One region of the Xylophilus rhododendri genome, then DNA from elsewhere that is predicted to be linked to it. Evidence: predicted binding sites of a transcription regulator. Region 1 holds the regulator's gene; the other holds the start of a gene.
The links. Region 1 encodes NrdR, which represses ribonucleotide reductase genes. Its sites were predicted from a motif close to CACNANATNTNGTG; they were not measured.
Positions count from the first base shown of each region.

Region 2: GT347_RS18640 (ribonucleoside-diphosphate reductase subunit alpha) is a predicted target of NrdR. The motif match lies at 8,940-8,953, and genes of this name have one in related genera.

Region 1 covers NZ_CP047650.1:4,282,709-4,293,318, forward strand. Annotated here, with positions in the region: gene GT347_RS19770 (LacI family DNA-binding transcriptional regulator) at 1-800, opposite strand, end outside; gene GT347_RS19775 (TonB-dependent receptor) at 912-3,113, opposite strand; gene GT347_RS19780 (fasciclin domain-containing protein) at 3,391-3,975, shown strand; gene yccS (YccS family putative transporter) at 3,989-6,208, opposite strand; gene nrdR (transcriptional regulator NrdR) at 6,264-6,716, opposite strand; gene glyA (serine hydroxymethyltransferase) at 6,738-7,982, opposite strand; gene GT347_RS19800 (lytic transglycosylase domain-containing protein) at 8,255-9,127, opposite strand; gene GT347_RS19805 (DUF748 domain-containing protein) at 9,590-10,610, shown strand, end outside.
Region 2 covers NZ_CP047650.1:4,034,512-4,045,121, forward strand. Annotated here, with positions in the region: gene accC (acetyl-CoA carboxylase biotin carboxylase subunit) at 1-576, shown strand, start outside; gene prmA (50S ribosomal protein L11 methyltransferase) at 590-1,480, shown strand; gene GT347_RS18620 (DUF3426 domain-containing protein) at 1,525-2,622, shown strand; gene GT347_RS18625 (carbohydrate kinase family protein) at 2,679-3,572, shown strand; gene GT347_RS18630 (histone H1) at 3,663-4,343, opposite strand; gene GT347_RS18635 (ribonucleotide-diphosphate reductase subunit beta) at 4,532-5,722, opposite strand; gene GT347_RS18640 (ribonucleoside-diphosphate reductase subunit alpha) at 5,880-8,801, opposite strand; gene ampD (1,6-anhydro-N-acetylmuramyl-L-alanine amidase AmpD) at 9,097-9,738, opposite strand; gene GT347_RS18650 (sigma-54-dependent transcriptional regulator) at 9,725-10,610, opposite strand, start outside.

The DNA.
Region 1 (10,610 bases):
GTGCTGCAGAAGACGGCGTCGGTGCCGGGATGGCGGGCCAGCAGTTCGCCCAGCGCGCGGCGGCCGGCGCCCAGCGGGGCGGGGGCGTGCACCTGCACCGTGGGCAGCGCGGCCTGGGCGCCGAGCAGGCCGTGCGTGCGCAGCCGCGCGGCGAAGGCCTCGGCACGCCGGCCGGCACGCGGATCGTCGCCGGTCAGCAGGGCGGGGCGGCGAAAGCCCTGCTCGAAGAAGTAGTCGGCCACGGCGGCGCCGATGGCGGCGTGCGAGAAGCCGATCAGCATGTCGACCGGGTCCTCGCTCAGGTCCCAGGTCTCGACCACCGGCAGGCCGCTGCCGGCCAGCAGCGCGCGGGCGGCGGGGGATTCGACGATGCGGGTCAGCACGATGCCGTCCGGCCGGCGGCCGATCAGGTTGAGCAGCACGGCCGCCTCGTCGGGTTCGGCGAAGCCGCTTTCGCCCAGCATCAGCTGGTAGCCCTGGCCGGCCAGGGTCTGGCTGAGGGCTTCGATGGTCTGCTGGAAGACCGGGCCGGCGATGGCCGGCACCAGCGCGGCGACCAGCCGGCTGCGGCCCGAGGCCAGCCCGCCGGCCAGCAGGTTGGGCACATAGCCGACCTGGGCGATGGCCTGGCGCACCAGGGCGACGGTGGCGGGCGGCACCGAGGCGGGGGCGTTGACGACGCGGGAGACGGTCTGGGCGGAGACGCAGGCCACGCGGGCCACGTCCGCCAGGGTGGCGCGGCCGGAGCCGCGGCGCGGGCGGCGCGCCGGGGCGGGCGGCAGGGTGGCTTCTTCGGACATCGGGCGGGCGCTTTCCTGAAGGCTGGCGCTGCCGGGAAACGGCGACGCGGCGCGGATTCTAGAGAAGCCGCGCCGCGCCGAAGGGAGAGCGGGCCGCCAGGCCCTGCCGGATCAGAAGTCGAAGGTGGCGCTGAGCACGGCGGTGCGCGGTGCGCCCAGTACCAGGTAGCCGTTGCCGGAGTAGCCGCCGGCCGAGGCCCAGTAGCTGCGGTCGGCCACGTTGTTGATGCGGCCGCGCAGGGTGACGGCACGGCCCATCACCTCGGTGGTGTAGCGCACGCCCAGGTCCAGGCGGGTCCAGCCGGGCACCTTCAGGGTGTTGGCGGCGTCGGCGTAGAACTTGCCGGTGGTGATCAGCTGCGAATCGACGGCCAGGCCGCGCACGCCGGGGATGGCCCATTCCACGCCGATGTTGGCCTGGGCATCGGGCACGCCGATCACCTTCTTGCCGTTGGTGGCGCCGCCGGCGGTGCTTTCCTGCTTGGCGTCGAGGAAGGTCACGCCGCCCAGCACCTTCAGGCCGCGCATCGGCTCGCCGAAGGCGGTCAGTTCCACGCCCTGGTGCCTGTCCTCGCCGGCCACGCTGTAGATCTTGCTGGTCGGGTCCAGGTAGCCGCTGGGCTTCTTGGTGGTGAAGTAGGCCGCGCCGGCGCCGAGGGTGCCGCCGTCGTACTTCACGCCGATCTCCTTCTGCTTGGAGACATAGGGCGAGAACAGCTGGCCGACGTTGACGGCGGTGCTGGGCGCGGCGGTGGCGGCGGCCAGGCTCTCGATGTAGTTGGCGTAGACCGAGACGTCCTTGCGCAGCTTCCACACGCCGCCGACCACCGGGGAGGTGCGCGACTTGTCGTAGCTGTCGGTCTGCGCGCCGGTGTTGTAGTTGTAGCCGCGGGTGTCGATGCTCTGGTGGCGCACGCCCAGGGTGAGCAGCACGGTGTCGTCGAGGAAGGACAGGGTGTCGCCGATGGCGAAGCTGTCGAACTGGTTGCGGGTGGTGGTCAGCGGGTTGCTCAGCACGCCGCCGGTGAAGCCGGTGGTGGCGGGCATGGCCAGGCCGGGCGCGCTGTAGAGGTTGGTGGCCAGGCCGCCGATGGGGCTCCAGGCGTAGGCATTGCGCGAATCGAGGCGGTAGGTGGAGGCCGAGGCGACCAGGGTGTGGCCGACCGCGCCGGTCTGCAGCCTGGCGCGCAGGCCGGCTTCGGCGCTGTCGACATCGTCCTTGCGGTAGTTGTCGGCGCGGTAGGTGGTGCCGGCGCCGGTGCTGGCGTCGTTCACCGTGAGGTTGGCCAGGGAGTTGGCTTCGGTGCTGCGGCGTCCGCCGTAGGCGGCCCAGCCGGTGACCTGGGAGTTGAAGTCGTATTCGGCGCGCAGGGTGCCGAAGGTGTCGCGCTCGTTGGAATAGGACCAGGGCTGCGCCCAGTTGGCGGTGCTGTCGGGGGCGCGCGGGATGCTGGTCAGGCCGACACCCGGCGTGACGTTGGTGCGGGTCTGCGAGAGCTTGTTGTTCTGGTAGCCGATGTCGGCCGACAGGCGCAGGTCGCGGCTGTGCCAGTCCAGGCCCACGGCGAACACGTCGAGCTTGGCCTGTTCACGATCAACGCCGGTGCCGCCTTCGTGGTGGGCCGCGTTCAGGCGCACGCCGGTGGCGCCGTCCGGTCCGAAGCGGCGGGACAGGTCCACGCCCGCGCCCTTCTGGCCGCCGGTGCCGGTGCTGAGGTTGACCTGGTTGAGGTCCTCGTTGCCGGCACGCTTGGGCATCAGGTTGATGGTGCCGCCGATGCCGCCGCCGCCCGGGGCCGCGCCGGTCAGGAAGGTGCTGGCGCCGCGCAGCACTTCGACCCGCTCGAACAGCTCGGAGGCCACGTACTGGCGCGGCAGCAGGCTGTAGAGGCCGTTGTAGGCGATCTCGTCGGAGCCCAGCAGGAAGCCGCGGATGAAGTAGGACTCCTGGAAGTTGCCGAAGCCGCGCGCCACCCGCACCGAGGGATCGTTCTTCAGCACGTCGGCCACGCTGCGGGCCTGCTGGTTCTGGATCAGCTCGTTGGTGTAGCTGGTGACGGCGAAGGGGGTGTCCATGTAGTCCTGGGTGCCCAGGAAACCGATGCGGCCGCCGCGCGCCACCTGGCCGCCGGCGTAGGGCTTGCTCAGGCCTTCGGCGGAGGCGTCGGCCGAGGCGTTCACGGTGACGGTCTGCAGCGTGCCGGTGGTGGACGCGGAGCCGGCGGCGGTCTGGGCTTGGGTGGCGGCGGCGGCCAGCGTCAGGAAGGCGGCGACGGCCAGGGGCGTGAGGGCGGATGCGGGACGGTTTTGCATGGACATGATGCGAACAGCTGCTTGTTTTGGAGGAATGGAACGCAAATGAGAACGTGTTGCATTCTATAAGTCGAGTTGTTGCAAACATGCCACTGGCGACCATGAGCGGGCGGCATTTCACGCACTGGATACAGGCGAAAAGGGCGGATCGCGCGTTCATCGGCCGTGGGGCCGGGCTGCGGCGGTCCTACAGGCAGCCGTCCCGGTGTCCTGCGCCGCGGCCAGGGGCGCGTGCCTAGGGTCTGAACCTTTCGCACATCCCTGGAAGGACTTCTTGATGAAAAAACTGATTCTGGCCGCCGGCGTCGCCGCCCTGCTGTCCGCCTGTGCCGGCGGCATGGGTTCCAACACCAGTTCGGGCGCCATGGGCTCCGGCGCCTCCGTGATGGTGGGCGGCGCGGCCATGCTGCCGACCCGCGACATCATCGACAACGCCGTCAATTCCAAGGACCACACCACCCTGGTGGCCGCCGTGAAGCAGGCCGGTCTGGTGGATACCTTGAAGGGCCCGGGTCCGTTCACCGTGTTCGCACCGACCAACGCGGCCTTCGACCAGCTGCCGCCCGCCACCCTGCAGGCGCTGATGCAGCCGGTGGGCAAGCCCGCGCTGGTGCGCCTGCTGGGCTACCACGTGGTGCCGGGCCGGCTCGACTCCAACGCGCTGGGCCAGCAGATCCGCGCCGGCGGCGGCGTGGCCACGCTGAACACCGTGGCCGGCGTGCCGTTGCGGGTGCGCATGGACGGCGCCAACATCGTGCTGCAGGACGCGCAGGGCTTCACCGCGACGGTGACCACGCCCAATGTCTACCAGTCCAACGGCGTGATCCACGTGGTCAACCGGGTGCTGATCCCCGGCAACTGAAGCCCGCGGGCTGTCAGCCGCGCGCCTTGCCGGGCGCCGGCTGGACCAGGCGGGCGACCGCCTTCTGCAGCAGCGGCAGCTGCCGGCTGACCAGCGCCAGCTGCGCGGAGGCGACGGCGTCTTCCTGCTGCTCCAGCGATTCCGCCAAGGCCAGCGCCTCCTCCTCGGCCTGGGGCGAGAGCAGGCCCGCATCCTTGTCGCGCAAGGCCTGCGCCAGCCGGTTCATCTGCGCCGCCAGCTGTTCCGATACTTCCCCGAAGCGCGCCTGCCCGGCCGCTCCCCCGCCTTCGCCCCGATGGGCGCCCAGTGCCGACACATAGTTGAGCAGCGTGTGCGACTGCACCAGGAAACGGATGCCCGCATCGATGCCGCCGCGTGTCAGGCCAGGCTCCTGCAGCACATGGGAGACGGCGGTGGAGAGCGCCGCATCGGCATCGTGCGCATTGCGCCGCGCCACCCGGTAGGCCAGGTCATCGCGTTTGCCGGCGCCGATCTGCGCGGCGATGGCCTGCAGGTAGCGCGCGGCGGTCGTCAGCGCCAGCGCGGCGGCGGGCCGCAGCCGGCGGGCGCGCCAGTCGGGCAGGATGCCGATCACCGCGACCGAGGCGATCAGCGCGCCCAGCAGGGTGTCGATCATGCGCGGCACGATCAGGGCGGCGCCGTCGCTGGTCTGGTTGTTGCCCAGCAGCACGACCAGGGTGACGGCGGCGGTGGCGAAGCCGTAGCGGGTCTTGTTGAAGGCGAAGAACACCATGCCGGCCGCCACCGCGATCGCCGCCTGCACCAGCAGGTCGGGAAACAGCCGCAGCACGGCCCAGCCGGCGATCAGCCCACAGAAGGTACCGATCACCCGCTGCAGCACCCGCTTGCGGGTGGCTCCGTAGCTGGGCTGGCAGACGAAGAGGGTGGTCAGCAACACCCAGTAGCCGTGGTCGGCATGCATGAAGCTCAGCACGCAGAAGGCGGCGGCCAGGGCCAGCGCCAGCCGCACGGCATGGCGGAAGACCGGCGCCTGCAGCCGCAGCTGGCCGCGCACCCTGGCGAAGACCTCGCCCAGCGTGCGCGGGGTGGAGTCGAACAGCGTCTCGCCCAGGCTCACCGGCTCGGGCCGGCCGGCGCTGGCCAGCTGCAGGTCGAGGGCCGAGAGGTTCTGCTGCAGTGCGCGCAGCGAGCGCAGCTGGCGCGCACGGCGGTTGGCCGGGGTGGCGGCGGTCTCGCAGGGCTGGGTCTGTTCCAGGTGGTCGAGCGCGCCCTGCAGGTCGTCCAGGGCCAGGGCGCTGGCGCCGTCGTCGGCATGGTCGCGTTTCAGGCGGATCGCCTCGGCCACGTCGGCGCAGGCGCTGCCCTGCAGGGCCAGGGTGCGCTGGCAGCGGAACATCACGTCGCTGTGATAGAAGGCGTCGGTCAGCTCGGCGTAACCCACGTGGGAGGAGCTGGCGCGCTCATGCACGTCCTGGGCGATGAAGTACTGGGCCAGCAGCAGCCGGCTTTCCTGCTTGCCGATGTCGGGCGGCACGCCGGTGCGTGGATCGACCGGCGGCAGGCGGCGCAGCAGCGCGTCCTTGGCCAGGTTGAGCGCCTGCACCACGTCCACGTTGCGGTGGGCCAGGGCGATGCGGCGGCGTTCGATGTCCACCCCGCGCACCGGCTCGAACATCGACGCCTTGAGCCACAGGTACTGGCCCAGCGTGTCGTACACCTGGGCGATGCGCCGGCGCACCGGCTGCAGCGCGAAGACCGCCGCCCAGCCCACCGACAGCACGCTGTACGCCGCCGCGCCCGCCATCAGCAGGCCGACCTGCAGCCAGCGCGACTCGTCGCCATGGTGTTCCCGCCCGGTGGCGCTGTAGACCGACAGCACCAGGGTGGACCAGGCGATGGCCCGGTAGCGCTCGCTGATGGCGCTCAGCAGGGTCAGCGCGAAGGCCGCGGCGCAGAGCAGTCCGGCGAACAGCCAGTGCCGGTCGAACACCCATTGCACGGTGGAGGCCGCCACCAGGAAGCAGACCAGGGTGGCGATGACGGTGCGCAGCCGGCCGCGCCAGCCGTCGTCGGTATCGCCGATGCCGCTGGCGATCACGCCCAGGAACATCGGCATCACATAGTCGAGGCGGTTGTAGTGCCAGCAGGCCGCCATGATGGCGGCGAGCACGATGCCCACACGTGCACTCATCACGGCGGCATCCTGGGTCCACAGGCGTTGGAGGAACGTGTGGGGGGCGGAGCGGAACATCGGGAACAGGGGAGCAGGAAACCGGAAGGCGGACGCAAGAAGCGTGCGCGTGCCCTCAGGTCCTCACGACTTCATCGACCAGGGTCTTGAATTCGTCGATGTCCTCGAAGCTGCGGTAGACGCTGGCAAAACGCACATAGGCCACCTTGTCCAGCCGCCGCAGCTCGCGCATGACCAGCTCGCCGAGCTTGTTGGAGGCGATCTCGCGCATGCCGGTGGTCAGCAGCGCTTCCTCGATGCGTTCGACGGCGCTGTCGACCTGCTCCACGCCGACCGGGCGCTTGCGCAAGGCCAGGTCCATCGAAGCACGCAGCTTCTCGGGCTTGAAGTCGACCCGGCGGCCGTCCTTCTTCACGATGGCCGGAAAGCTCAGGTCCGGCCGCTCGTAGGTGGTGAAGCGTTTGTCGCAGGCGCCGCAGCGCCGGCGGCGCCGGACGAAAGTCGCGTCCTCGGCCACCCGGGTGTCGATCACCTGGGTGTCGGGGTGGGCGCAGAAGGGGCACTTCATCCGGCGCTGCTTTCGGCCTGCTTACTTGTAGACAGGGAAACGCGAGGTGAGGGCATGGACCTTCTCGCGCACCGCGGCGATGTTCGCCTCGTCGCGCGGGTTGTCCAGCACGTCGGCCACCAGGTGGGCGGTGGCGCGGGCTTCCGCGTCCTTGAAGCCGCGGGTGGTCATGGCCGGGGTGCCGATACGCACGCCGCTGGTCACCATCGGCTTTTCCGGGTCATTGGGGATGGCGTTCTTGTTGATCGTCATGTGGGCGCTGCCCAGGACGGCCTCGGCTTCCTTGCCGGTGATGCCCTTGGCGCGCAGGTCGACCAGCATGACGTGGCTCTGCGTGCCGCCGCTGACGATGCGCAGGCCGCGCTCGGTCAGCGTCTCGGCCACGATGCGGGCGTTGGTGACGACCTGCTGCTGGTAGGCCTTGAACTCCGGCGCCATGGCTTCCTTGAAGGCCACCGCCTTGGCGGCGATCACATGCATCAGCGGGCCGCCCTGCAGGCCGGGGAAGATGGCGCTGTTGATCGCCTTCTCGTGCTCGGCCTTCATCAGGATGATGCCGCCGCGCGGGCCGCGCAGGCTCTTGTGGGTGGTGGAGGTGACGATGTCGGCATGCGGCACCGGGTTGGGATAGACACCCGCGGCGATCAGGCCGGCGTAGTGGGCCATGTCCACCATGAAGATCGCGCCGACTTCCTTGGCGATCTTGGCGAAACGCTCGAAATCGATGTGCAGGCTGTAGGCCGAGGCACCGGCCACGATCAGCTTGGGCTTGTGTTCGCGCGCCTTGGCTTCCATGGCGTCGTAGTCGATGGCTTCGTTCTTGTCGAGGCCGTAGGAGACCACGTTGAACCACTTGCCCGACATGTTCAGCGGCATGCCGTGGGTGAGGTGGCCGCCTTCGGCCAGGCTCATGCCCATGATGGTGTCGCCGGGCTTGAGGAAGGCCAGGAACACGGCTTCGTTGGCCGAGGCGCCGCAATGCGGCTGCACGTTGGCGGCGTCGGCACCGAAGATCTGCTTGATGCGGTCGATCGCCAGCTTCTCGGCGATGTCCACGAACTCGCAGCCGCCGTAGTAGCGCTTGCCGGGATAGCCCTCGGCGTACTTGTTGGTGAGCTGCGTGCCCTGGGCCCACATCACCGCGGGAGACGCGTAGTTCTCGCTGGCGATGAGTTCGATGTGCTGTTCCTGGCGGAGGTTCTCGGCCTGGATGGCGGCGAAGATTTCGGGGTCGGCTTGTTCTACGAGGATGGAACGGTCGTACATGGCGTGGCAGTCCTTCAATGAAAGTCCCTGTATGGCTACGAGGGCTGCCCAGGCGAACGGCTGAACGCTTCGGACGCCGGCCAAAAAAGCCGACCTTCCGGGCGGCACGCTTCCCAGTGGTTGTCGGGGCTAGTCGCCCCGCATGGATTCCACGTCAGCGGCAGTGCGGCCCTGTGGGCCCACCGCGCCTATCGCCAGTCGCGTGCGGGCGCAATTTTAGCGGCAAAAGAAAAGGCCCCATGAAGGGGCCTTGGCGACAGGGAGCGGTCTGCTCAGTGCGGCACGGCGGTATCGAAGTCGCCGAGCGCGGCCACCTTGTCGGCCACCGCCTGGGCCGGCTCCACATTGGAAGGCGAGGCCACCGGCAGCGGTGCGGCCGGCCGCACCGAGGGCAGGGCGGGCGCGGGGGCGGCCGGCGTGAAGGTGGGCACCGAGCGGCCGGCGGCTACGGCCAGTAGGCGGCTGTGTTCGGCCATCACCTTGGCGACATAGCCGCCGTCCTCGATATTGGCCGCGCCCACGTAGTAGCGCAGGCCGCCTTCGAGCGAGCCGGCCTTGCCTATGCATTCCTGCAGCACCCGCACGCCCACCCGCAGGTTGGTCACCGGATCGAAGGCGGCGAAATGGCCGCCGAAGTTCTGGTACTTGTCGCTGTGCACATTGGTCATCACCTGCATCAGCCCCTGCGCGCCGATGGGGCTCTGGGCGAAGGGGTTGAAGCTGGATTCCACCGCCATCACGGCCAGGATCATGGTCGGGTCGAGCTTGTTCTTGGCGCCCAGGCTGAAGGCCTCGGCCACCAGCGCGCTGATCGGCTCCGGCGCCACGCTGTACTTGCGGCTGAGCCAGTAGGCCACGGCGGCCTGCGCCTTGGGCAGCTCCTTGGGGTTGGCGGCCGTGGCGCGGTCCACCGCGCCGAGCTGCAGCGGCATGCCGAGCAGGGCGGCCTGGCGCTCCTGCAGCCAGCCGCGCAGCTGGTCCTCGCCGGCGTTGCGCAGGTCCGGGCGGGCGCCCAGGATCGCCACGGCCAGCACGGTGAACAGGCCCAGCATGGCAAAGCTGTTGTGGGTGATTTCGAAGAAGCCTTCGGCGACGTCGGAGGCGAAGGTCCGCAGTCCTGAAAACGTCTTGTCCAATGCGTTCATCGCAGTGTTCCTTTTCTACGCGGGGGCCCTCCTACGGAACGCGACCCTGAAAGGGCGTGCGCGACGGATGGAAGGAGTGCCTCGTTTTGATCGGATCGCAGTCGGTGCGCGCGGTCGCCCAAAAAAACAGGGGGCGACGGATGAGGCGGCAGACCGAACCTGGCCACGCAAGTTGCGCGGCAGCGGGATGTAAGCCTCTTCCCGAAAGGAAGGGCGGGGCGGATTCTAGGGTCTCAAAATATCAGGTCAAGTATATAAACCGAACTTTTTATTCCGAAAACGCGGTTTTACAGGGGAAATTGTCGATTTTTTACGCGCCTTGTCGGTGTCCGTCGTACAGGCCGATAGGACTATTGCTGTCCGTGCGGGCCGCCGGGACCGTGCAGCGCGGCGCACGGGCCGGCTGCTTTGTGGTTACGCTTGGTCATGTCTTTGTCTTTCCCGCTACGTCGCCGGGCCTGCTTGCGCGCCGCGATCTGGATCCTGGCCGGTCTCGCCCTCCTGCTGCTCCTGGCCTGGGGCGGCATTCCACCGCTGGCCCGCTGGCAGATCGAGGCCCGCGGCACCGAGATGCTGGGGCGTGCGGTGCATGTGGAGCGGGTGCGTTTCCTGCCGTGGAAACTGCAGACCATACTGGAAGGCCTGGAGGTCGCCGGCCTGCCGGGCAGCCCGCCGCAGCTGCGGGTGGACCGGGTGCAGTTCCGCACCGCGCTGTCCTCGCTGTGGGAGGGCGCGCCGGTGATCGAGGGGCTGGCGATCGAGGCGCCGCAGCTGCGCCTGGCCCGGCTCGGCAGCGGGCATTACGACATCGACGACCTGGTCCAGAAACTCGCCACGCCCCAGGAGCCCGCCCGGCCGGCCGCGCGTTATGTGCTGCGCAATCTGCGCTTGAGCGGCGGCACGGTCGATTTCGAGGACCGCGCCGCCGCCGGCGTCCCGGCCCTGCACACGGTGCGCGAGCTGCAGCTGTCGCTGCCGGCGATCAGCAGCCTGAGCGCCGACCGCGAAGGCGAGGTGGCGCCGGTGCTGGCCTTCACGCTGGACGGCAGCCGCTTCGACAGCCAGGCGCAGGCCCTGCCTTTCGCCGAACTGCGCAAGGGCGAGGCGACGCTGAAGGTGCAAGGCCTGGACCTGGCGCGGCTGCGCGGCTACTGGCCGGCGGGCCTGCCGCTGCAGCCCAAGGCCGGCATGCTGGATGCCGAACTCACTCTGCGTTTCGCGCAGGCCGCCAAGCCGGCCGATACGGCGCTGGACATCGCCGGCAGCCTGCATTTCCAGAAGCTGGCGCTGCAGGCGGCGGATGGGCGCGAGGCCCTGTCGGTCGATGCACTCCAACTCGACATCGCCCAGCTCGCGCCGCTGCACCAGCGGCTGCGGCTGGACAAGCTGGAGATCACCGGCCCGAAGCTGGACATCGCCCGCGACGCCGCCGGCCGCATCGACCTGATGCCGGCCGCGGCGCCCGCCGCGCCGGGTGCTGCCA
Region 2 (10,610 bases), 250 kb from region 1:
CGCTGCGTGGCCGCCTGCAAGAAGATCGGCTACCGCGGCGCGGGCACCTTCGAGTTCCTCTACGAGAACGGCGAGTTCTACTTCATCGAGATGAACACCCGCGTGCAGGTGGAGCATCCGGTGACCGAACTCATCACCGGCGTGGACATCGTCAAGACCCAGATCATGGTGGCGGCCGGCGAGAAGCTGCCCTTCACCCAGCGCGACATCGTGCTGCGCGGCCATGCGATCGAATGCCGGGTCAATGCCGAGGACCCGTACAAGTTCACGCCATCGCCGGGCCGGATCACCACCTGGCATGCGCCGGGCGGCCCCGGCATCCGGGTGGACTCGCATGTCTACAGCAACTACTTCGTGCCGCCGAACTACGACTCGATGATCGGCAAGATCATCGCCCATGGCGACACCCGCGAGCAGGCCATCGCCCGCATGCGCACCGCGCTGCTGGAGACGGTCATCGAAGGCATCAAGACCAATGTGCCGCTGCACCGCGAGGTGATGGTCGACGCGCGTTTCCAGGAGGGTGGCACCAACATCCACTACCTGGAAGAGTGGCTGGCCGCGCACAACCGCTGAAGGCGACATGGCCCTGTACGAACTGCACCTGCTGGTGCCGGAAGACCGCATCGAATCGGTCAGCGATGCCCTGGAGGCGCTCGAAGCGCTGTCCGTTGGCGTCGAGGACGCCGATGCGCAGACCCCCGCCGAGCAGGCGCTGTTCGGCGAGCCCGGCATGCCGCCGCCGCGCGAGGGCTGGCAGCGTTCGCGGGTGACCGCGCTGTTCCCCGACGAGGCCGCCGCCCGCGAGGCATCGGCCCTGCTGCAGGCGCAGGACTTCTTCGACGGCTGCAGCGTGCAGGACATCGGCCCGGTGCCCGAGCAGGACTGGGTGCGCCTGACGCAGTCGCAGTTCGCGCCGGTCGAGATCACGCCCGAGTTCTGGATCGTGCCCACCTGGCACGAGCCGCCCGCCGCCGCGCGCCGCATGATCCGCCTGGATCCCGGCCTGGCCTTCGGCACCGGCACCCATCCGACCACCCGCATGTGCCTGCGCTGGACGGCCGGCCGCCAGCCCGGCGAACTGGGCCGCGTGCTGGACTACGGCTGCGGCTCCGGCATCCTGGCCATCGGCGCGGCGCTCTACGGCGCCACCGCCGTGGACGCGGTCGATATCGACGAAGCCGCAGTGCAATCGACCCGCGACAACGCGATGGCCAACGGCGTGCTGCTCAACGCCGGCCTGCCCGACCTGGCCTGCGGCGAATACGGCACCGTGCTGGCCAACATCCTGGCCACGCCGCTCAAGGTGCTGGCCCCGCTGCTCTGCAAGCATGTGGCCGCGGGCGGATCGCTGGTGATGGCGGGCATCCTGTCGCGCCAGGCCGATGAGCTGAAAGAGGCTTATGCGCCGTATCTGGCACTGTCCGTCGCCGACGAGGAAGACGGCTGGATCCTGATGACGGCGAACCGGCCGGCCTGAGTGGCCGGGAGCGTGGGCAGCGCTGCCTACAATCGGGGCTGCCCATGAGCCTGTCCACACGCTGTCCCTCCTGCGGGACGACCTTCAAGGTCGTGCCCGATCAACTGAAGGTCTCCGACGGCTGGGTGCGCTGCGGCAAATGCGCCGAGGTGTTCGATGCCACGGCGCACATGCGGGGGCCGGTGGAAGCGGCCGCGGCCGAACTGGCGCCCGTCTCCCCACCGCCGGCGGAGGAGCCGGCCGAACCGGTTTCCCGGGTCGAGCCTGGCCTGGAGGACCCCCCGCCGTTCGAAGCTCCTGAATCGCCTCCGCCGGCCGAACCCCCGGCTGAACCCGAACCCGAACCCGCCGTCTGGCGCCGCCGCTCGCTCGCCGCGCGTGTGGTGCTGCACGGCGAAGTCCTCGAACGCCCCGAGCCCGTGCTGCACGAGGAGCCTGAGCAGCCCGGGGAGGACGAATCCTCCTACATCGACGTGCCCTCGGCCCTGCTGCTGCAGACCGCCGACAACGACGAGCCCCAGCAGTCCCTCTACCAGCCGGCCTTCGTGCCGCCGACGCCCGATGCCGGCACGCCGGAGGCGCGAGCGCAGGCCGAAGCCGGCGATGCCGCCGCCACGCTGCGCGACCTGCAATTCGTGCGGGTGGCCGAGCGGCGCGCCTTCTGGCAGCAGCCTCTGGTGATGCTGGCGAGCGCCGCCGTCTGCCTGCTGCTGGCGGCCGCGCTGCTGCTGCAGATCGCACGTGCCGAGCGCGATCGGCTGGCTGCCCATCTGCCGGGGCTGAGGCCGGTACTCGAATCCCTGTGCGTGCCGCTGCGCTGCGAGCTCGCGCCGCTGCAGCGCATCGAAGCCATGGTCATCGACAGCTCCACCTTCAACAAGGTCAGCGGCGAGTTGTTCCAGTTCGATGTCGAGGTGCGCAACACCGCCGGCATCCCGCTGGCGATGCCGGCCCTGGAACTGACGCTGACCGACAGCCAGGACCTGCCGTTGCTGCGCCGGGTGCTGTCGCAGCAGGAACTCGGCGCATCCGCGTCGCTGCAGGCCGGCGGCGCCTGGACCGGCAGTCTGCCGGTGCGGCTGCAGCCGCCGCTGGCGGCCGACCGGGTCGCGGGCTACCGCGTCCTGGCCTTCTATCCCTGACGGAGCGGCCGCACCGGTCCGTCCGTCCCTTTCTTTCATCGACCACCACAAGACCTATGGCAGCCATCATCTGCGGTTCCTTCGCCTTCGACACCATCATGGGCTTCGAGGGCCGCTTCGCCGAGCAGATCCTTCCGGACCAGCTGCACATCCTCAACGTGTCCTTCCTGGTGCCCTCGCTGCGGCGCGATTTCGGCGGCTGCGCCGGCAACATCGCCTATGCCCTCAAGGCGCTGGGCGGCACGCCGCTGCCCATGGCCACCGTGGGCGCGGACGGCGCTTCCTACGTGGCGCGGCTGGAGGAACTGGGCATTTCCACCGAATACGTGCGCACCGTCGCCGACACCTTCACCGCCCAGGCGATGATCATGACGGACCGCGACAACAACCAGATCACCGCCTTCCACCCCGGCGCGATGATGCAGGCGCATGTCACCCGGATCGTGGCGCGTGAGGACGCCAAGGTCGGCATCGTCTCGCCGGACGGCCGCGATGCGATGCTGCAGCACGCGCGCCAGTTCGCCGAAGCCGGCATCCCCTTCGTCTTCGATCCGGGCCAGGGCCTGCCGATGTTCGACGGCGCCGACCTGCTGGCCTTCATCGAACAGGCCAGCTGGGTCACCGTGAACGACTATGAAGGCCGCATGCTGTGCGAACGCACCGGCCTGAGCCTGGCGGACATCTCGCGCAAGGTGCGCGGCCTGGTGGTCACGCTGGCGGCCGAAGGCTGCGAGGTCTGGGTGAACGGCGAACGCACCCATGTGGCGGGTGTGGTGCCGGCCGCGGTGGTCGACCCCACCGGCTGCGGCGACGCCTGGCGCGGCGCCCTGCTGTTCGGCCTGGAGCAGGGCTGGGACCTGGTCCGTTGCGCGACCCTGGGCAACAAGGTGGGCGCGGCCAAGGTGGCGCAGCGCGGTCCGCAGAACTACACGCTCGACGGCGTGCTGTAAGCCCGCAGGGGGCGCGCGCTGCGGCGCGCTCCGGGCAAAAAAAAGCCCGATGCCGGGAGGCATCGGGCACGAGACGAAGTCTCGCTCCGATCAGGGCTTGGTGCCGGTCGGGAAGGGCCAGGCGGCTTGCGGGCTCAGCGTGGTCTGTGCCGAAGGTGCGGCTGCGGGCGCTGCGGCGCTGCTGGCAGGGGCAGGGGTCGCGGCGGCCTTCTTGGCAGGCGCGGCCTTCTTTGCAGCAGCCTTCTTGGCGGGAGCGGCGGCCTTCTTCGCCGGTGCGGCGACAGCCTTCTTTGCCGGTGCAGCGACCTTCTTGGCAGGAGCGGCAGCCTTCTTGGCGGGAGCAGCGGCCTTCTTCGCAGGCGCGGCAGCCTTCTTGGCAGGTGCAGCGGCCTTCTTCGCCGGTGCGGCGGCCTTCTTGGCGGGAGCAGCAGCCTTCTTGGCCGGTGCGGCCTTCTTTGCCGGTGCAGCAGCCTTCTTCGCCGGTGCGGCCTTCTTGGCAGGCGCAACAGCCTTCTTGGCCGGTGCGGCCTTCTTCGCAGGTGCCGCAGCCTTCTTGGCGGGCGCTGCAACCTTCTTGGCCACGGCCTTCTTCGCCGGTGCCGCTGCCTTCTTGGCGACAGCCTTCTTTGCAGGTGCGGCGGCCTTCTTGGCGGGCGCTGCAGCCTTCTTCGCTACCACGGCCTTCTTGGCCGGTGCTGCTGCCTTCTTCACGGCGACAGCCTTCTTCGCAGGGGCGGCCTTCTTGGCGGCCGGTTTTTTCGCAGTTGCCATTATTTTCTCCTTGGTCACATTACAAAGAGCACTCCGCCCGTTCGTTCGACGGCGGAATGATCCATGGGGCTGAAGCGCAGAGCTTCAGCCCCATGAACGCAGGAACGCCCGCCACCGCCGCGCTCTGGCGGCGCGGTGAGTGGCAGGCGTGAATCGGAAGCCATGGGGGTGTTTGCAGGACGTGCCTTCTAGTCCCAGGAAAGGGCGCCGCCGGACTGGTACTCGATGACACGCGTCTCGAAGAAGTTGCGTTCCTTCTTCAGGTCGATCATCTCGCTCATCCAGGGGAACGGGTTTTCCTCGTTGGGGAACAGCTGTTCGAGGCCGATCTGCGTGGCGCGGCGGTTCGCGATGTAGCGCAGGTAGCCCTTGAACATCGATGCGTTCATGCCCAGCACACCACGCGGCATGGTGTCTTCGGCGTACTTGTATTCGAGCTCGACGGCCTTCTGGAACAGGTCCTTGATCTCGGCCTTGAACTCGTTGGTCCAGAGCTGCGGGTTCTCGAGCTTCAACTGGTTGATCAGGTCGATGCCGAAGTTGCAGTGCATCGACTCGTCGCGCAGGATGTACTGGTACTGCTCGGCAGCTCCGGTCATCTTGTTCTGCCGGCCCAGCGCCAGGATCTGGGTGAAGCCGACGTAGAAGAACAGGCCTTCCATCAGGCAGGCGAAGACGATGAGCGACTTCAGCAGGGTCTGGTCGGTCTCGAAGGTGCCGGTGTGGAAATGCGGGTCGCTGATGGCCTCGATGAAGGGGATCAGGAACTGGTCCTTCTCGCGGATCGAGGCCACTTCGTTGTAGGCGTTGAAGATCTCGGCCTCGTCCAGGCCCAGCGACTCCACGATGTACTGGTAGGCGTGCGTGTGGATCGCTTCCTCGAAGGCCTGGCGCAGCAGGAACTGGCGGCACTCGGGCGCGGTGATGTGGCGGTAGGTGCCCAGCACGATGTTGTTGGCGGCCAGCGAGTCGGCGGTCACGAAGAAGCCGAGGTTGCGCTTGACGATGCGGCGCTCGTCCTCGGTCAGGCCGTTGGGGTCCTTCCACAGCGCGATGTCGCGGGTCATGTTGACCTCCTGCGGCATCCAGTGGTTGGCGCAGGTGGCCAGGTACTTTTCCCAGGCCCACTTGTACTTGAAGGGGACGAGCTGGTTGACGTCGGTCTTGGCGTTGATGATGCGCTTGTCGGCGGCATTCACGCGGCTGTGGCTGACCGGTGCGATGACGGGTGCGGCCTTGGCCTGGAGGGGTGCATCGGCCGCAACTGCGAGGGCCGGTTGGGGCTGGGTTTGAGGCTGCGTTTGCACCGGCGCAGCAGGCATGTCGCCGTGCGTTGCAGACGGCGTTGTGGGCTTGACTTCTTCGTCCCAGGACAGCATAGGTTTTCCGATCATTCGATTATGAAAGCAGGCCTGCGAAATGAAAAGCGGCTGTCACAGCTGCACGCATCTCGCAGGCCTCGCATGTTGTGTTGGTGCATCGTGCGGAGCCTGTCTTTCGACCGCATCCGCACGATGTCGACGAGCCCCTCGGGCCTTACTGGCAGGCCTCGCAGCCCGGGTCGTCGATGGCGCAGAACTTGATGTCCGTGGCCGGTACGGCGGCAGCCTCCGCCTCGGCTTGTGCACGGGCCTGCGCGGCTGCTGCTTCCAGTGCCGAAGGCGCTGCGGCCTGCGACGAGGACACGGCATTGAGGCGGCCCGAATGCACGGTCGACTTCTCGGCGTGCGTGGCACTGATGGTGCGCAGGTAGTAGGTCGTCTTCAGGCCGCGGGTCCAGGCCAGCTTGTAGGTGTCGTCGAGCTTCTTGCCCGATGCGCCGGCCATGTAGATGTTGAGCGACTGGGCCTGGTCGATCCACTTCTGGCGACGTGCCGCGGCTTCCACCAGCCAGGTGGTCTCGACTTCGAAGGCGGTGGCGTAGAGGGCCTTGATCTCGCCCGGCACGCGGTCGATGGGGCGCAGCGAACCGTCGAAGTGCTTCAGGTCCATCACCATCACGTCGTCCCACAGGTTCAGGCGCTTGAGGTCACGCACCAGGTAGGCGTTGATGACGGTGAATTCGCCCGACAGGTTGGACTTGACCGAGAGGTTGCCGAAGCAGGGCTCGATGGATGCATCCACGCCGACGATGTTGGAGATGGTCGCGGTCGGCGCGATGGCCACGCAGTTGGAGTTGCGCATGCCGTCGGCGGCGATCTTCCTGCGCAGCGCGTCCCAGTCCATGGACACGGAGCGGTCGACTTCCACATAGCCGCCGCGGGCCTTGGCCAGCAGGTCCAGCGAGTCCAGCGGCAGCACGCCCTTGGACCACAGCGAACCTTCGTAGCTGCTGTAGCGGCCGCGTTCCCTGGCCAGCTCGGTGGAGGCCCAGTAGGCGTAGTAGCAGATGGCTTCCATCGACTTGTCGGCGAACTCCACGGCCTGCTGCGAGGCGTAGGGGATGCGCAGCTGGTAGAGGCTGTCCTGGAAGGCCATCAGGCCCAGGCCCACCGGGCGGTGGCGCATGTTGGAGGCGCGGGCCTTCTCGACGGCGTAGTAGTTGATGTCGATCACGTTGTCGAGCATGCGCATCGCGGTCGAGATCGTCTTCTTGAGCTTCTCGTGGTCGACGCCGCCGTCCTTCAGGTGGTGCGACAGGTTGACCGAGCCCAGGTTGCAGACGGCCGTTTCGGTGTCGCTGGTGTTGAGCGTGATCTCGGTGCAGAGGTTGGACGAGTGCACCACGCCCACATGCTGCTGCGGCGAGCGCACGTTGCAGGCGTCCTTGAAGGTGATCCAGGGATGGCCGGTCTCGAACAGCATGCTCAGCATCTTGCGCCACAGGTCGTTGGCGGGGATGGTGCGCGAGGGCTTGATATCGCCGGCCTTGGCCTTGGCTTCGTAGGCCACGTAGGCGCGTTCGAAGTCGTCGCCGAAGAGGTCGTGCAGGTCGGGAACGTTGGAGGGCGAGAACAGGGTCCAGTCGCCCTTTTCCATGACACGGCGCATGAACAGGTCGGGGATCCAGTTCGCGGTGTTCATGTCGTGGGTGCGGCGGCGGTCGTCGCCGGTGTTCTTGCGCAGCTCCAGGAACTCCTCGATGTCGAGGTGCCAGGTTTCCAGGTAGGTGCAGACGGCGCCCTTGCGCTTGCCGCCCTGGTTGACCGCCACGGCGGTGTCGTTGACCACCTTCAGGAAGGGCACGACGCCCTGCGATTCGCCGTTGGTGCCCTTGATGTGGGAGCCGAGCGCACGCACGCGGGTCCAGTCGTTGCCCAGGCCGCCGGCGAATTTCGACAGCAGCGCGTTTTCCTTGATGGATTCGTAGATGCCGTCCAAGTCGTCGGGCACGGTCGTCAGGTAGCAGGACGAGAGCTGCGAACGCAGCGTGCCGCTGTTGAACAGCGTGGGGGTCGACGACATGAAGTCGAAGGACGACAGCACCTCGTAGAACTCGATGGCGCGCGCCTCGCGGTCCTGCTCGCCCAGCGCCAGGCCCATGGCCACACGCATGAAGAAGGACTGCGGCATTTCGATGCGCGTCTTCTTCACGTGCTGGAAGTAGCGGTCGTACAGGGTCTGCAGGCCGAGGTAGTCGAACTGCTGGTCGCGTTCGGCCTTCAGGGCCTTGGCCAGGCGGGGCAGATCGTATTCGCCCAGGCGTGCATCCAGCAGCTCGTTATCGATGCCCTTCTGGATGAACTGGGGGAAGTACTCGATGTAGGCGGCACCCATTTCGGCGGGCGCGGTTTCGCGGCCGAAGACTTCGCGGGCGATGGTGTGCAGCAGCAGGCGGGCCGTGACGTAGGTGTAGTCAGGGTCCTTCTCGATCAGGGTGCGGGCGGCCAGGATGGCGGCCTTGAAGACCTCGTCGATCGGCACGCCGTCGTAGAGGTTGCGCATGGTCTCGGCGACGATCGGGTCGGCCTTGACGTCGGCGCCCAGGCGCTCGCAGGCCGAGGCGATCAGGGCCTGCAGGTTGTTCAGGTTGAGGGCGACACGCTGGCCGTTGTCGGTGACATGCAGCACCGGGTGCGCGGGCGTGGCTTCCTCGATCTGGCGGGCGCGCTCCTGGGTGCGGCGTTCGCGGTAGAGCACATAGGCGCGGGCGACTTCGTGGTGGCTGCCGCGCATCAGGCCGAGTTCGACCTGGTCCTGCACGTCCTCGATGTGGAAGGTGCCGCCGCCCGGGCGCGAACGCACCAGGGCGCGGGCCACGTTCTGGGTCAGCACATCGACCGTCTCGCGCACGCTGGCCGAAGCCGCGCCGCCGGTGCCGTGCACCGCCAGGAAGGCCTTCATCATCGCCACGGCGATCTTCTGCGGCTCGAAGGGCACCACCGCGCCGTTGCGGCGGATGATCTGGTAGTGCGACAGCGCGCCGAACGAAGGCGTGCCGCTGGTGGTATCCGAAGCTGCGGGGGCCTGGAAGGGGGCGCCGGCGGTCGGGCTCGGCGTGCTGGTGGCGATGGACATGCGGTGTTCCTCTTGCGTCGTTGTGAGATGGCCTGGGCTTGCGGCGCGGTGGCGGCGTAACGCAAGAAGGAGGCCATCTGGTCGGGCTGGGCCGATAAACGGAGCCCCCTAGATACAGGGGGTGACAGCGATTCTAGACACTATAGATAGTGGTTCAAGGACCAATTTCAGCACCGGCTCAAGGAGCTTCGGGGCCGATGGGCGGTCAAACGCCCGTGCCTGCGTGCATTCGCTTTGCAAAGCCAGCAACGGCGCGGCCTGCGGCAGGATTTGCCCGGCTATCCCGCGCCCCGTATCAATCCGGAGATCCGAAATTTTTTTCCGAAACCGAAGTTGGTGAGTGGACACGATGGACCGCCGGAAAACGTTCCGCTGGCCAACGGAGCCGCTGCTGCAGCCACGCCCAGTCGAAACCCGCGCCGGGATCGAACTTGCGGCCCGGCGCGATGTCCGAATGGCCGGCGACATGGGCGATCGGGTAATGCAAGCAGAGCGCCTGGCACAGCCGTGCCAGGGCCTCGTACTGGGCCGGCTCGAAAAGCTGGCCTTCCAGGCCTTCGAGTTCGATGCCGATCGAGTCGTCGTTGCAGTTGTCGCGACCGCGCCAGTGCGAGCGGCCGGCATGCCAGGCGCGATCGTCGCAGCTGACGAACTGCCACAGGGCGCCGTCACGCCGGATATAGAAGTGGCTGGAAACTTCCATGCCGCGGATCGTGCCGAAATAGGGGTGGCGGTCCCAGTCGAGCCGGTTGGTGAACAGCTCGAAGACTTCCGGGCCCCCATAGACGCCGGGCGGCAGGCTGATGGAATGCATCACCAGCAGGTCGACATGGGCGCCGGGCGGGCGCGGGCCGAAATTGGGCGAAGGGCAGGGCGCCGCGGCCGCCAGCCAGCCTTGCCGCCAGGCCGGCCCGCCGTCGTCTTCAGTCCGCGTCACCGCCGTCGCCGTCAGGGACGCCGCGCGGCCCGGCGATGCCCAGGCGTGCGATGCGGTAGCGGATCTGGCGCAGGCTGATGCCCAGCTGAGCGGCGGCCGCGGTGCGGTTGAAGCGGTTTTCGGCGAGCGCCTTGACCAGGATCTCGCGCTCGCGGGCATCCAGGTAGGCCTGCAGGTCGTCGGGCATGGGCACCGGCGCGTCGGCGGCGGGCGTGGTGGCCGCGGCCATGGTGCCCAATTCGGCCTCCGTGGGTTCGTAGCCGTCGTCCTCGGTGGCGTCGAGTTCCAGGGTGTTGTCCTCGCTCAGGGCGACGGCGCGGTGCAGCAGGTTTTCCAGCTCGCGCACATTGCCGGGCAGGGGCAGGCCGCGCAGGCGCTCCAGGGCCTGGGCAGAAAGCTGCGGGGTCGGCAGGCCGGATTCGCGGGAGATGCGTTCGAGCAGGGCGGTGCAGAGCTGGGGCAGGTCCTCGCGCCGCTCGCGCAGGGGCGGCACGACGATCTCGATGACGTTGAGCCGGTAATACAGGTCCTGGCGGAAGGTGCCGGCGCGCACGTCGGCGGCCAGGTCCTTGTGGGTGGCGCTGACGATGCGCACGTCGATCATCTCTTCCTGCGCCGAGCCGACCGGCCGCACGCAGCGCTCCTGGATGGCGCGCAGCAGCTTGGACTGCATGGCCAGCGGCAGGTCGCCGATCTCGTCGAGGAACAGCGTGCCGCCGCGCGCGGCCTGCACATAGCCTTCGCGGTCGGCCGAGGCGCCGGTGAAGGCGCCCTTGCGTGCGCCGAAGAATTCGCTCTCCAGCAGGTTCTCCGGAATGGCGCCGCAGTTCACCGCCACCATCGGGCCGGCGGCGCGGTGGCTGCTGGCATGC